Pseudoxanthobacter soli DSM 19599: one gene and its partner. The protein of the gene in region 1 interacts with the protein of each later gene in a pairwise test. Links are inferred from orthologs where the notes say so. Each region holds a gene or a part of one and is shown in the gene's direction. Other genes may lie near its edges.

Evidence for each region. Proteins that work in one complex are often made in the same cells at the same time.
Region 2: the proteins of BUF17_RS07810 (region 1) and BUF17_RS10085 interact in binary tests that used the Escherichia coli proteins (3 or more experiments, as listed by UniProt). The link is inferred for Pseudoxanthobacter soli DSM 19599 from one-to-one orthologs.

Annotation. Positions count from the first base shown.
Region 1 is NZ_FRXO01000003.1:32,354-40,471, forward strand. The notes cover bases 3,160-6,108. They hold BUF17_RS07810 (sulfate/molybdate ABC transporter ATP-binding protein), read left to right. Parts: upstream 3,160-4,088; coding sequence 4,089-5,129; downstream 5,130-6,108. Other genes in these bases: cysW (sulfate ABC transporter permease subunit CysW), read left to right, coding at 3,160-3,943; BUF17_RS23205 (DUF2794 domain-containing protein), read right to left, coding at 5,273-5,608; BUF17_RS07820 (TrmH family RNA methyltransferase), read left to right, coding at 6,026-6,108. Outside these bases: BUF17_RS07790 (MFS transporter), read left to right, coding at 1-679; BUF17_RS07795 (sulfate ABC transporter substrate-binding protein), read left to right, coding at 953-1,954; sulfate ABC transporter permease subunit CysT, read left to right, coding at 2,131-2,979; more of cysW, read left to right, coding at 3,053-3,159; more of BUF17_RS07820, read left to right, coding at 6,109-6,847; BUF17_RS23080 (BA14K family protein), read right to left, coding at 7,091-7,765. UniProt on the Escherichia coli protein: Part of the ABC transporter complex CysAWTP involved in sulfate/thiosulfate import. Responsible for energy coupling to the transport system.
Region 2 is NZ_FRXO01000003.1:559,956-566,311, forward strand. Bases 941-3,915 are described here. They hold BUF17_RS10085 (glutamate-5-semialdehyde dehydrogenase), read left to right. Parts: upstream 941-1,794; coding sequence 1,795-3,036; downstream 3,037-3,915. Other genes in these bases: proB (glutamate 5-kinase), read left to right, coding at 941-1,705; BUF17_RS10090 (nicotinate-nucleotide adenylyltransferase), read left to right, coding at 3,036-3,725; BUF17_RS10095 (tellurite resistance TerB family protein), read left to right, coding at 3,851-3,915. In the rest of the region: GTPase ObgE, read left to right, coding at 1-449; more of proB, read left to right, coding at 446-940; more of BUF17_RS10095, read left to right, coding at 3,916-4,222; BUF17_RS10100 (acyl-CoA carboxylase subunit beta), read left to right, coding at 4,570-6,105; BUF17_RS10105 (acetyl-CoA carboxylase biotin carboxylase subunit), read left to right, coding at 6,223-6,356. UniProt on the Escherichia coli protein: Catalyzes the NADPH-dependent reduction of L-glutamate 5-phosphate into L-glutamate 5-semialdehyde and phosphate. The product spontaneously undergoes cyclization to form 1-pyrroline-5-carboxylate.

The DNA of each region.
Region 1 (8,118 bases):
TGGCCTATTGGCCGTGCGCACCGCGGGGCGCGGCGAGACCGCGGCGGCGGGCGGCGCCCGTGCGGTTCGCCTGTCGCTGATGCCCCGCCTGGTGCTGCCCGACCGCGAGGCCCTACCCGGCTTCCTCGTCGCCTCGTTCGCCGTCTTCACCGCCTACGGCCTGTTCAGTCTGCTCGCCTCGCTCGCACCCACCTTCCTGAAGGATTTGCTGCCCTGGCACGGACCGGCCGTCAGCGGCGTCGCCCTCGCCATGGTGCTGTTCTGCTCGGCCGGCGTGCAGTTCCCCGCCCGGCGCCTGGAACCGAAGACCGGCCTTCGCATGGCGCTGTCGCTGATGGGCCTCGGCGTGATCCTGCTCGGCCTGTCGCTCGGATTGCACATCGCGCCGCTGTTCTTCGCCGCCGATCTCTCGATCGGCCTCGGGCACGGGCTGGCGTTCATGTCGGGCATCGCCATCGTCGACCGCATCGCCGGCGAGCACAACCGGGGCGGCCTGTTGTCCTCGTTCCTGTCCATCGGCTATCTCGGTACCATCGCGCCGATCCTGGCGGTCGGCTTCCTGTCCGACGCCGTCGGGGTATCGAACGCGGTCATCGCGTTCTGCGCGGTGAGCACGCTCTCCACCGGGCTGCTGCTCTCCACGGCGCGGCTGGTGCCGGTGCACGCCCGCGCCGGCTGAACGGTCGCCAGCGCCGCGGAAGCCGCCCGGCAATCGCAGGTCGCAGCCGGCATTTGCGCTCGCGGCGCCGCGAGCGCGGAACGCTTTTCTCCGGACCCGGTTGAAAGAGCATAAGCGTGCTTTTTCGCCGCCGGGCCGCCGGCTTTGTTGACAAAGTCCATCCAATAAATAGACATTGCAGGAAATTGAATTCCCGCAATCGCGTTTTCGGAGGGGCTCCCGATGAGGTCGACACCCAAAGCCAGACCCACCCGCCGCACCGTGCTCGGTGCCATGGCAGCGGCAGCCTTCGCCGCAGGCCTCGGCGGCACGGCCCTGCCGGCGATGGCGGACCAGACGCTGCTCAATGTCAGCTACGATCCGACCCGTGAACTCTACAAGGACTACGACGCGGTCTTCGCCAAGCACTGGAAGGAAACCGCAGGCGAGACCGTGACGATCCGCGCCTCCCATGGCGGATCCGGCGCACAGGCCCGCGCCGTGATCGACGGCCTTCAGGCCGACGTGGTGACCCTGGCGCTGGAAGCCGATATCGACGCCATCGCCAAGAGGACCGGCAAGATTCCGGCCGACTGGCGCAAGCGCCTGCCCAACAATTCCGCGCCCTACACATCTACCATCGTGTTCCTCGTCCGCAAGGGCAACCCGAAGAACATCAAGGACTGGGGCGACCTCGTCCGCGACGACGTCGAGGTGATCACGCCCAACCCGAAGACCTCGGGCGGCGCGCGCTGGAACTACCTCGCCGCGTGGGCCTGGGCCGACAAGCACTTCAACGGCGATCAGGCCAAGGTGCGCGATTACATCACGCAGCTGTTCCAGCATGTGCCGGTGCTCGATACCGGCGCCCGCGGCGCGACCACCACCTTCGCCCAGCGCGGCATCGGCGACGTGCTGCTCGCCTGGGAGAACGAGGCCTTCCTCTCCATCGAGGAACTCGGCCCCGACCAGTTCGAGATCATCGCGCCTTCGGTCTCGATCCTCGCCGAGCCCCCCGTGACGGTGGTGGACGGCAACGTCGACGCCAAGGGGACGCGCAAGACCGCGGAAGCCTATCTCGAATATCTCTATTCGCCCGAGGGTCAGAACATCGCGGCCAAGCACTACTACCGTCCCTACAAGACGGACGGCGTGGACCCCGCCTACCTGAAGCGCTTCGCCGACATTCCGCTCGTCAGCATCGATGATCCGCTGTTCGGCGGCTGGGCAAAGGCGCAGCCCGAGCACTTCGGCGACGGCGGCACCTTCGACCAGCTTTACAAGCCGAAGCAGTAACGCCAAACCATCGCCCGCCGGCATAGCGCCGTCGCTCCAGAGCGGCGGCGCGTTTCCGTGCAGGCCGCAGGGCGGACGGGGAATCGACTTCAAGGGACCGACGCCCCTATTCTGGCGGCAAGCCAAATCTCGCGGCAACCACTTCCAACACCGACGCATCAAGGGCGGCATTCGACATGGCTTTTGCCAAGGCGCTGAGGCGGCAGCCGAGCATCATCCCGGGTTTCGGGCCGGCCCTCGGCTTCACCCTCGCCTATCTCGCGCTGATCGTGCTGATCCCGCTCGCCGCGCTGGTGCTGCGGACGGCGGACCTCGGCCTTTCCGGCTTCCTCACGGTCGCGACCGAACCGCGCGTGATCGCCGCGCTGAAGGTGAGCTTCGGGTCGTCGCTGATCGCCGCCGCCATCAACGGCGTGTTCGGCCTGCTCGTCGCCTGGGTGCTGGTGCGCTACGATTTTCCCGGCCGGCGCCTGATCGACGCCGCCGTCGATCTGCCGTTCGCGCTGCCGACCGCCGTCGCCGGCATCGCGCTGACCGCGATCTACGCCCCGAACGGCATGATCGGCCGCTTCTTCGCCGAATGGGGCATCAAGATCGCCTACACGCCGCGCGGCATCGTGATCGCGCTGATCTTCATCGGCCTGCCGTTCGTGGTGCGCACGGTGCAGCCCGTTCTGGCGGAACTCGACCGCGAATACGAGGAAGCCGCCGCCACCCTGGGCGCCGGCCGCCTGCAGACCGTGACCCGCGTCGTGCTGCCCACGATCCTGCCCGCGCTTCTCACCGGCTTCGCGCTGGCCTTTGCGCGCGCGGTCGGCGAATACGGCTCGGTGATCTTCATCGCCGGCAACATCCCGTTCGTCTCGGAAATCGCGCCGCTCCTGATCGTGACCCGGCTCGAGGGCTTCGACTATGCCGGCGCGACGGCCATCGCCGCGGTGATGCTGATCATCTCGTTCCTGATGCTGTTCGCCATCAACCTGCTGCAGGCCTGGGCCCGCCGCCGCATGGGGCAGGCGGGATGAGGCACGCCGCTTCCCGCAGGACCGCCGCCGTCCTTTCCGCCGCCACCCGTACCGACGCCTCGGACCGACCCGCATGACCGACGCCGCCCTTTCCGCCGCACCCGCCGCCGCCCGTGCCCGCGCCCGCTCCGCCGTGACCGAGGCGCCCTGGGTGCGCGTCGCGCTCGTGCTCGCCGCGCTGGCGTTCCTGCTGCTGATCCTGGTGCTGCCGCTGGCGGTGGTGTTCTCGGAGGCGTTCTCCAAGGGTGCGGAAACCTATTTCGAGGCGCTGGCGGAGCCGGACGCGCTCGCCGCGATCCGGCTGACGCTGCTGGTGGCCGCGATATCGGTGCCGTGCAACATGGTGTTCGGCCTTGCCGCCGCCTGGGCCGTCGCCAAGTTCGAATTTCCCGGCAAGAGCCTGCTGACCACGCTGATCGACCTGCCGTTCTCGGTCTCGCCCGTCATCTCGGGCCTCGTCTACGTGCTGCTGTTCGGCGCGCAGAGCCTGCTCGGGCCGTGGCTGCGCGATCACGGCATCGAGATCATCTTCGCGGTGCCGGGCATCGTGCTCGCCACCATGTTCGTGACGCTGCCGTTCGTCGCGCGCGAGCTGATCCCGCTGATGCAGGAACAGGGCACGCTGGAGGAGGAGGCGGCACTGTCGCTCGGCGCCGGCCCCTGGGCGACGTTCTTCCGGGTGACGCTGCCGAACGTGAAATGGGGCCTGCTCTACGGCGTGCTGCTCTGCAACGCCCGCGCCATGGGCGAGTTCGGCGCGGTCTCGGTGGTCTCCGGCCACATCCGCGGCCTGACCAACACCATGCCGCTGCATGTCGAGATCCTCTACAACGAATATAATTTCGTCGGCGCCTTCGCCGTCGCCTCGCTGCTGGCTCTGCTCGCCCTCGTCACCCTCGTCGCCAAGACGCTGCTGGAGTGGCACTATTCGGACGGCATCGCCAATTCCACCCGCCGCCATTGACCTGAACCCGCGCCGAGGGCATTCGAGCATGGATCAGCGCGTCATTCACGATGCCAGCCTCGCCGACCGCGCCGCCGGGGCGAGCCGACATTCCGGGAGCGACCACCTCTTGCCGACCGAACCTTCCCCGATCCATGCCGTGCCGATCGACGTGCACGTCGAGAACGTCACCAAGTCGTTCGACACCACGCCCGCGCTGCACGGCATCGACCTCGACGTGCCGGGCGGCGAGCTCGTCGCGCTGCTCGGGCCGTCCGGTTCCGGCAAGACCACGCTGCTGCGCATCGTCGCCGGGCTGGAATTCCCGACCGGCGGCCGCGTCATGTTCGGCGGCGAGGACGCCTCGCACCTCAGCGTGCAGGAGCGCAATATCGGCTTCGTGTTCCAGCACTATGCGCTGTTCAAGCACATGACGGTGTTCGACAACGTCGCCTTCGGCCTGACGGTGCGGCCCGCCGCGACGCGGCCCTCCAAGAAGGACATCCGCGAGCGGGTGCTGAAGCTGATCGATCTCGTTCAGCTTTCCGGGCTGGAGAAGCGCTACCCGACCCAGCTTTCAGGCGGCCAGCGCCAGCGCGTGGCGCTCGCCCGAGCGCTCGCCATCGAGCCCCGGGTGCTGCTGCTCGACGAGCCGTTCGGCGCGCTCGACGCCAAGGTGCGCAAGGACCTGCGCCGCTGGCTGAAGGAAATCCACGCCCGCACCGGCCACACCACCCTGTTCGTGACCCACGACCAGGAGGAGGCGATGGAACTCGCCGACCGCATCGTGGTGATGCGCGCCGGCCGCATCGAGCAGGTCGGCACGCCCGACGACATCTACGACCGCCCGGCGACGCCGTTCGTGTTCGATTTCATCGGCGAATCCGTGCATCTCGAAGTCGAGATCCGCGGCGGCAGGGGCACCCTCGCCGGCCAGCCGCTCGATCTCGACCTGACGGGTGAGAAGGACGGACGCGCCGACGTGTTCGCCCGCCCGGTGGACGTCGAGATCGCCGCGCCCGGCCGTGGCATCGCGGCCCGCGTCATCGCCGTCCGGCGCACGGCCGGCCATCGGCTGGTGGAGGCCGAAGTCGGTGCCGGGCACCAGCGCGTCGAGTTCGCCGTGCCGGCGAGCGTCGAGGTGACGGCCGGCGCCGATGTCGGGCTGGTGCTGAACGCCTTCCGCGTCTATCCCGCCGCAGCCTGAGCCCGGGCGGGATCAGCCGCCGAGCTAGAGCGCTTTCCGATCTGATGGAATCATCAGATCGACAAGAAATCGCTCCAGATTCAAAAGCTTGAGCACATCCTTATCGTTCAGATCGGTTCAATCTGAACGGGATATGCTCTAAATCAGCCGCCGACGAGGTGCAGCGTGCGCTTCGGTTCGAGCACGCTCAGCACGCGGGCGAGGTCCTGGCCGCGCTTCAGGATCATGCCGCCCGGCGCCATCACCGAATAGGCGCCCTGCTTGCGGGCGAGCTTCGGATTCTTGACGATGCGATAGAGCGGCATCTCGCTGGTGCGGCGGAAGATCGAGAACACCGCCTCGTCGGCGCGGAAGTCGATGGCGTAGTCGCGCCACTCCCCGGCCGCCACCATCCGCCCGTAGATGCGCAGGATGGCATCGAGTTCGCGGCGGTCGAAGGCGATCACGGTCCGGGCGTTCGCCGCCGTCTCCGCCTGCAAGGGCGGCTGGCCGGCAGCGCCGGCGTGAGGCTGGGCGATCTGGGCCTGAGTGACGGGGCTCTGCGCGGTCTGACTCTGGGCGATCTGACTCTGGGCTATCTTGGGCACCCGCGCGGTGCGCGACCCGGCGCCCGTCCGGCCTGCCGCGACGCCGGACGGATCGGCGTCATCCCCGGTTCCCGGTGCTTCGCTCAAGAGCGCCTCCCGTTGTCGTGCGATTGTCATGATCGGGCGTCGGCGGGCCGGACGCAAGCCTTCGATGCGGGCTTCGCCCCCGCGGGGCACGCATGCCGGCTTCGATGCCGCCGCATTGCCCCGCCGCCGCCGCCGTGCCAATAAGCCCGTCAGCCCCCTTTGAGACGCGGTTCCACCGCCCCGCGTTCCACCACCCCGAGTTCCACGACCCCGAGTGCGCCGATGACCGCCGACACGCCGAGAAGACCGGACCGCAAGCCGGACGACCGCAGGACCGAGCGCCGCCCGCCGCGGCGCACGTCGTCGACGCGCAGCCACTGGAGCCCGGGCGAGAACCGCATCGTGATCTATGGCGTGCACGCGGTCGCGGCCGCGCTCGCCAACCCGGCCCGCATCAAGCACCGGCTGGTCGCGACCCACAACGCACTGGCGCGGCTTTCCGAGGCCGGCATCGACCTGCCCGTCGCCCCGGAGGTCGCGGACCCGAAGGTGGTGGCCGAGATGGTGCCGGCCGACGCGGTCCACCAGGGCATCGCCCTCGTCACCGAGCCTCTGGCCCCGGCCGAGGTGGGCGACCTCGGCACGGCGCGGCTGGTGCTGGCGCTCGACCAGGTGACGGACCCGCACAATGTCGGTGCCATCATGCGCTCGGCCGTGGCGCTCGGCGCCTCCGCGCTGTTCACCACGAGCCGCCATTCCCCGCAGGAAAGCGGCGTGCTGGCCAAGGCGGCCTCGGGCGCCGTCGACCTTCTGCCCCACGCCTCGGTGCCGAACCTGCCGCGCACGCTGCGCGACCTGAAGGACGAGGGCTTCACCATCATCGGCCTCGACAGCGAGGCCGAGCACGACCTCGAATCCGTGCCGGTCGGCGACAAGGTGGCGCTGGTGCTGGGGTCGGAAGGCAAGGGCCTGCGCGGCGCCGTCAAGACGGCGACCGACGCGGTGGCCCGGCTGGAGGCGCCCGGCCCGTTCGCCTCGCTCAACGTCTCCAACGCCGCGGCGATCGCGCTTTACGTGATGCGCCGCCGGCTCGCGGGCGGCTGAGACGCGCGGACCGGCGCGGCGACAGACACAAGCAGCCCGCTCGACCGGCCCCGGCGATGCGGCGAACGGACGAGGCTCGCCGTTCTCCCGCCCGCGCGCCCCGTTCGGAGCGGGCCGGCCATTCAACGCCGATGCCACGGTTATGGTGCGACGGGCAAGGCGCGATGATCGGCGCCCTGCCCGCGCTCTTGCGTGTCCCGTTGGGAGGCGGGCGAGGCCCGCGCGTGCGCCGGGCCCCGGCGATCAGCGGCAGAAAAGCTGCTGCCCCGAATAGCTGGTGAAGGTTCCGGTGTTCGGGTTGAAGCTGCGATAGCGCGCGGAACAGTAGCTGTACCAGGCCGGCGTCCACGGCTGCGGCGCGGCGTAGGCCGGCGGCGCGACCACCACGGGCGGCGGGGCCGGGGCCACGACGATCGGCGGCACCGCGACGCCGACGCCCCATCCGAACCCGGGGCCGCCCCAGCCGGGGCCCGCCCAGCCCGGCCCCCGCCAACCCCAGCCGGGGCCGCGCCAACCCGGGCCGCGCCAGCCAGGACCACCCCAGCCAGGACCACCCCAACCGGGGCCACGCCAGCCAGGCCCGCCCCAACCGGGGCCTCGCCAGCCGGGACCGCCGCGCCAGCCGGGCCCCGGGCCGGGGCCGCGCCAGCCGGGTCCCCACTGCACGGGAACGGCCGCGGCACGATCCGAAAGCCCAGAGGCGGTCGCTCCGGCGGACCCGGACGGCGGGACGGCAGCGCCGGAAAGCGCCGCTGCGACCGCGGGACCGGCCGGGATCGCCGCTTCGGCGGGACCGGTGGCGACCGCGGCGCCGAGGGCCGCGCAGAGCGCGGCGGCGAGCGCCCCGCGCCGGAGGACGTTCGGATGCGGGCTGCCTCTCCGCAGGACACCCCGCCGCATCATCATGGCGACTGTCATCGTTCCATCCTCGCGAACGCATCCGGGCGGCTTGCTCCGGGCGGCTTGCATCGGGGTTTGCCCGACGCGCCTTCGGCCGCGCGGATGCATCCGGCGGACGGCAGGCGCTGCGGTTCAATCGGTTTCGTCACGTCGCCGCCCGGGTCGTTGCGATCCGGACGGGCGATCCCGGCGCACGGGCGCTAGGATCGGGGCCGATGGTGGCCCTGACGAAATGAACCGCGCCTGAACGCTCCGGTTCCGTCCGCCTGCGTTCGCTGGCGCACCCGCGAGAGAGGCGCCGTGTCCGCCGGGAGAGACGCCGCGTCGCGCGTTGCAGCCTCTGGCGAACGATGCGAGGGGATGGCGGCGTT
Region 2 (6,356 bases), 530 kb from region 1 along the record:
GCGTCGTCGGCGTCGACGGACGCGAGTTCGTGATGGCCGACATTCCCGGCCTGATCGAGGGCGCCCACGAGGGCGTCGGCCTCGGGCACCGCTTCCTCGGCCATGTCGAGCGCTGCCGCGTGCTGCTGCATCTGGTCGACGGCACCGGCGACGATGTGGCGGAAGCCTATCGCGTGGTGCGCGACGAACTCGCCGCCTACGGCGCCGGCCTCGACGAGAAGCCGGAGATCGTGGCGCTGACCAAGGTCGATGCGCTCAACGAGGAGCTTCGGGCCGAACGGCTCGCGGCGCTCGGCAAGGCCTGCGGTAGCCGGCCGATGGCGATGTCGTCGGCGAGCGGCGAAGGCGTCGAGCGCACCCTCAGGGCGCTGTGGCGCACCATCGACGGCAGCCGCGGCGGGAACGTCAACGCGGTCCCCTCCGAGGAGGACGACGCGTGGCGGCCCTGATCGATACCGCCGCCGCGACGGGCTCCGCGCCTGTCCGGCGCGTTTCGGCGGCCCGCCGCGTCGTCGTGAAGGTCGGCTCGGCGCTGCTCGTCGAGAACGGCGCGGCGAGCGGCCGGCTGAAGGCGGACTGGCTCGCGAGCCTCGCCGACGACATCGCGGCGCTCACCCGCCAGGGCGCCGAGGTGATCGTGGTGTCCTCCGGCGCCATCGCGCTTGGCCGCGGCGTGCTGAAGCTGCCGCGCGGGCCCCTGAAGCTGGAACAGGCGCAGGCGGCGGCCTCCGTCGGCCAGATCGCGCTCGCCCGCGCCTGGTCGGAGGCGCTTGCCGCCCGCAGCCTCGTCGCCGCGCAGGTGCTGCTCACCCTCGGCGATACCGAGGAGCGCCGCCGCTACCTCAATGCCCGCTCGACGCTCGCGACCCTGATCCGCCTCGGCGCGGTGCCGGTGATCAACGAGAACGACGCGGTGGCGACCAGCGAAATTCGCTACGGCGACAACGACCGGCTCGCCGCCCGCGTCGCCACCATGGCGAGCGCCGATCTTCTCGTGCTCCTGTCCGACATCGACGGCCTCTACACCGCGCCGCCTGCGCTCGACGCGAACGCCCGCCACATTCCCGTGGTCGAGCGCATCACGCCCGAGATCGAGGCCATGGCCGGCGCGGCCGCCTCCGAGTTCTCCCGCGGCGGCATGAAGACCAAGATCGATGCCGCCCGGATCGCGGTTTCCGCCGGCACGGCGATGGTGATCGCCTCCGGCAAGGCGCTGAACCCGCTGGCGGCCGTCGACGGCGGCGCGCGCTTCACCTGGTTCGACGCCCACGCCACGCCGACGCTCGCCCGCAAGACCTGGATCGCCGGATCGCTCGACCCCCACGGCAGCGTGATGATCGACGACGGCGCTGTCGCCGCGCTCGCCCGCGGCCGCAGCCTGCTGCCGGCCGGGGTCGTCGCCGTCGCCGGCGCCTTCAGCCGCGGCGATGCGGTGCGCGTGGTGGCGAAGTCGTCGGGCCGGGAGATCGGCCGCGGCCTCGTCGCCTACGACTACGACCATGCGGTGCGCATCATGGGCCGCAACAGCCGCGAGATCGAGGAGATCATCGGCTTCGTCGGCCGCGCCGAGATGATCCATCGCGACGACCTCGCCCTCGACGAGGTGGCGCTCGCCGCGCTCGCGGCTGCCCCGTCGCACACGCCGCAGGCTTCGCCCGGATCGGGCGAAGCCGGCCTGCGTCCCCAGGAGAGCCAGCCATGCTGACCGAGCCCGAAGCCGTTCCCGCCAGCCGCCTCGCGGACGGACCGGCAGCGCCGCTGGCGGACGTGGCGCTGTCGGACGTGGCGGGGCTGATGGCGGATATCGGCCGCCGCGCCCGCGCCGCCGCGCGCCGGCTGGCGCTCGCCTCCGACGCCGCCAAGGCCGCGGCGCTGAAGGCCATGGCCGCCGAGGTGAGGGCCGGGTCGGCCGATATCCTCGCCGCCAATGAGGGCGACGTCGCCGCGATGCAGGCGGCCGGCCAGCTCGCCTCCTTCATCGACCGGGGCACGCTGAACGCCGCCCGCGTCGAGGCGATCGCCGAGGCGCTGGAGGCGATCGCCGCATTGCCCGATCCCGTCGGCTCCGTCGTCTCGTCGTGGACGCGGCCGAACGGCCTCGTCATCGAGCGGGTGCGGACGCCCCTCGGCGTGATCGGCGTGATCTACGAGAGCCGGCCGAACGTGACGGCCGATGCCGGCGCGCTGTGCCTCAGGGCCGGCAACGCCGTGATCCTGCGCGGCGGCTCGGACGCGCTCGCCACGTCGCGGGCGATCCATGCCTGCCTCGTGCGCGGGCTCGAGGCCGCCGGCCTGCCGCCCGACGCCATCCAGCTCGTTCCCGTCGCCGACCGCGCCGCCGTCGGGCTGATGCTGAAGGGCCTCGACGGCGCCATCGACGTGATCGTGCCGCGCGGCGGCAAGAGCCTCGTCGCCCGGGTGCAGGAAGAGGCGCGCGTCCCGGTGTTCGCCCATCTCGAAGGCCTCTGCCACGTCTATGTCGACAAGGCCGCCGATCTCGCCATGGCCAGGCGCATCGTCGTCGACGCCAAGATGCGGCGCACCGGCATCTGCGGCGCGGCCGAGACGCTGCTGGTCGACCGGGCCGTGGCGGGCACGCACCTCGTGCCGCTGCTTCAGGCGCTCGCGGACGCCGGCTGCCGCATCCGCGGCGACGAGGCCGTGTGCGCCGCCTTCCCGACCGCCGAGCCGGCGACGGACGAGGACTGGAGCACCGAATATCTCGACGCGGTGATCTCGGTCGCCGTGGTCGACGGGCTCGACGCCGCCATCGCCCACATCGACCGGTGGGGTTCGCACCACACCGACGCGATCATCACCGACGATCAGGCCGCCGCCGACCGCTTCATGGCGGAAGTCGATTCCGCCATCGTGCTGCACAACGCCTCCACCCAGTTCGCGGATGGCGGCGAGTTCGGCATGGGCGCGGAAATCGGCATCGCCACCGGCCGGATGCACGCGCGCGGCCCCGTCGGGGTCGAGCAACTGACGAGCTTCAAGTACCGCGTCCGCGGATCGGGGCAGATCCGCGGGTGATGTCGCACGCTGGCAGGCTGTCTCGCGCGGGGACCGGGCCCGCCGGCAGCGGGGCTGCCGAGCGGCGCGGTGCGCTGCCGCCGGTCTTTCCCGGCGAGCGAATCGGGCTCTATGGCGGCTCGTTCGATCCGCCGCACCACGGCCATCTCCACGTCGCGGAAACCGCGTTGAAGCGGCTCGGGCTCGACAGGCTGTGGTGGGTGGTGACGCCCGGCAACCCGCTGAAGGAGAACGGCGCGGCGCCGCTTGCCGAGCGGCTGGCGGCGGTGCGCGCGCTCGCCCGCGACCGGCGCATGGTGGCGACCGGCTTCGAGGCCGGCCTCGGGCTCACCTACAGTTTCGAAACGGTGTCCTTCCTGCGCACGAAGGTGCCGGGGGTCCGGTTCGTCTGGATCATGGGCGCCGACAACCTCGCGAGCTTCCACCGCTGGCGCGACTGGCGGCGCCTCGCCGGGCTGCTGCCGATGGCCATCGTCGACCGGCCGGGCGCCACGCGGGGCGCGTTCGCCTCGCCAGCGGCCCACGCGCTGGCGCGTTTCCGCGTGCCGGAGCGCGATGCCGCCTCGCTCGCCGGCCGGGCGCCGCCGGCGTGGTGCTTCCTGCATGCCCCGCTCGACAATTCCTCTTCCACCGCATTGCGGGCCGCGCGGCTGAAGGCGGCCCGCGCGGACAGCCCGCCGGTCCCCTGACCGGCACCGACCGAAAGGCGACGACCGTCATGACGACACGCCACCGCGAAAAGAAACCGTCCTCCCATGCGGCGCAGGACGAGGCCGGCCCGGCGATTTCCCCGCAGGAGGCGCTGATCTACGTCATGGTCACGCTGTCCGCCGTCGACCGCGAGATGACCGACGTCGAACTCGGCACCATCGGCGACATGGTGTCGGGCCTGCCGGTGTTCGCCGGCTACGATCCGGACCGCCTGATCGAGACCGCCCGCGATTGCGGCGAGATCGTCCGGGGCGAGAACGGCCTGTCGCTGCTGCTGGAAATCGTCCGCGACGCCCTGCCGGTGCGGCTGCACGAGACCGCCTACGCGCTCGCCATCGAGGTGGCGGCCGTCGATCTCGACGTCGAGCAGGAGGAACTGCGCTTCCTCGAGCTGCTGCGCGACGCGCTCGATCTCGATCCGCTGGTAACGGCGGCCATCGAGCGCTCGGCCCGGGTTCGCTTCCGCACGCTGTAACCTCCCGCCGGGGGGGAACGATCACTGACACCGCGCCGGCGGGCCGAAAGGGCCTCGCCGGCGTTTTGCTAATTTGCGAAAAATTGTGAAATCGCATTTAACCCGTTCAATCCTTGTATAATTCGGCTCTGTTTGCAAAACAGCGCGACCGGACGGCACCTTCGCCTCGAAGGGGAACCCGTCGAAGGCGGCGCTGCGCCCCGCCGGAGCGTTCGGGTCCGTCTTCGCGGCGCCTGCGGTGTCTGGTCCGGGCCGAAACGGGTGATAGAGTTGCGTGCCGTCCCCGGACGGCGGTCCATGCGGGTTGCGGATTGCCGCTCGGTCGGCGGCGGCTGAGGTGAACGGTCATGAGAGACATCCTCGACAAGCTCGATGCCCGCCGCGCGGGTGCCCGCCTCGGCGGCGGCGAGAAGCGCATCGCCGCCCAGCACAAGCGCGGCAAGCTCACCGCGCGCGAACGCCTCGAACTCCTGCTCGACGACGGCTCGTTCGAGGAGTTCGACATGTTCGTCGAGCACCGCTGCACCGATTTCGGCATGGACAAGCAGCCGAAGACCCCGGGCGACGGCGTCGTCACCGGCTGGGGCACGGTGAACGGCCGCACCGTGTTCGTGTTCGCCAAGGACTTCACGGTGTTCGGCGGCTCGCTGTCCGAGACCCACGCCGCCAAGATCACCAAGATCCAGGATATGGCGCTGCGGATGCGCGCGCCCATCGTCGGCCTGTTCGATGCCGGTGGCGCCCGCATCCAGGAAGGCGTCGCCGCGCTCGGCGGCTACGGCGAGGTGTTCAAGCGCAATGTCGCCGCCTCGGGCGTGATCCCGCAGATCTCGGTGATCATGGGGCCGTGCGCCGGCGGCGACGTCTATTCGCCGGCCATGACCGACTTCATCTTCATGGTGCGCGACACCTCCTACATGTTCGTCACCGGCCCGGACGTGGTGAAGACCGTGACGAACGAGACGGTCACCGCGGAGGATCTCGGCGGCGCCCGCGTCCACACCGCCAAGTCCTCCATCGCCGACGGCGCCTGGGACAACGATGTCGAGGCACTGCTTCAGGTGCGCCGGCTGATCGATTTCCTGCCGGCCAACAACCAGTCCGGCGTGCCGCACTGGCCGACCGAGGACGACGGCCGCCGCCACGACGACAGCCTCGACACGCTGGTGCCGGACAATCCGAACACCCCCTACGACATCAAGGAACTGATCCTGAAGGTCGCCGACGAGGGCGATTTCTTCGAGATCCAGGAAGCCTTCGCCAAGAATATCGTCACCGGCTTCATCCGCCTCGAGGGCCGCACCGTCGGCGTCGTCGCCAACCAGCCGATGGTGCTGGCCGGCGTGCTCGATTCAGACGCGTCCCGCAAGGCGGCGCGGTTCGTCCGGTTCTGCGACGCGTTCGAAATCCCCATCGTCACCTTCGTCGACGTGCCGGGCTTCCTGCCGGGAACGGCGCAGGAATATGGCGGGCTCATCAAGCACGGCGCCAAGCTGCTCTACGCCTATTCCGAGGCGACTGTGCCGCTCGTCACCGTGATCACCCGCAAGGCGTTCGGCGGCGCCTACGATGTCATGGCCTCCAAGCACGTGGGGGCCGACATCAACTATGCCTGGCCGAGCGCGCAGATCGCAGTGATGGGCGCCAAGGGCGCGGTCGAGATCATCTTCCGCCAGGATATCGGCGACGCCGCCAAGATCGCCGAGCGCACCCGGGAATACGAGGACCGCTTCATGTCGCCGTTCGTGGCGGCGGAACGCGGCTATGTCGACGAAGTCATCATGCCCCATTCCACCCGGCGGCGGCTGTCGCGCGCGCTCACCATGCTGCGCGCCAAGAAGGCCGAGACCGTGTGGCGCAAGCACGACAACATCCCGCTCTGAGCCGCCCCGGCGGCATTCGCGTCCGTCCGTCCGCTTTCCGTTTGATCCCGCTCATGGTCTTCGCCGGCAGAACCGTTCAACTGCCGTCGGCCGGGCCGCACATCGAGGGCAGCAGCCGTGTTCTCAAAGATCCTGATCGCCAATCGCGGTGAGATCGCCTGCCGGGTCATCAAGACCGCGCGGCGAATGGGCATCAAGACCGTCGCGGTCTATTCCGACGCCGACCGCGACGCGCTCCACGTCGAGATGGC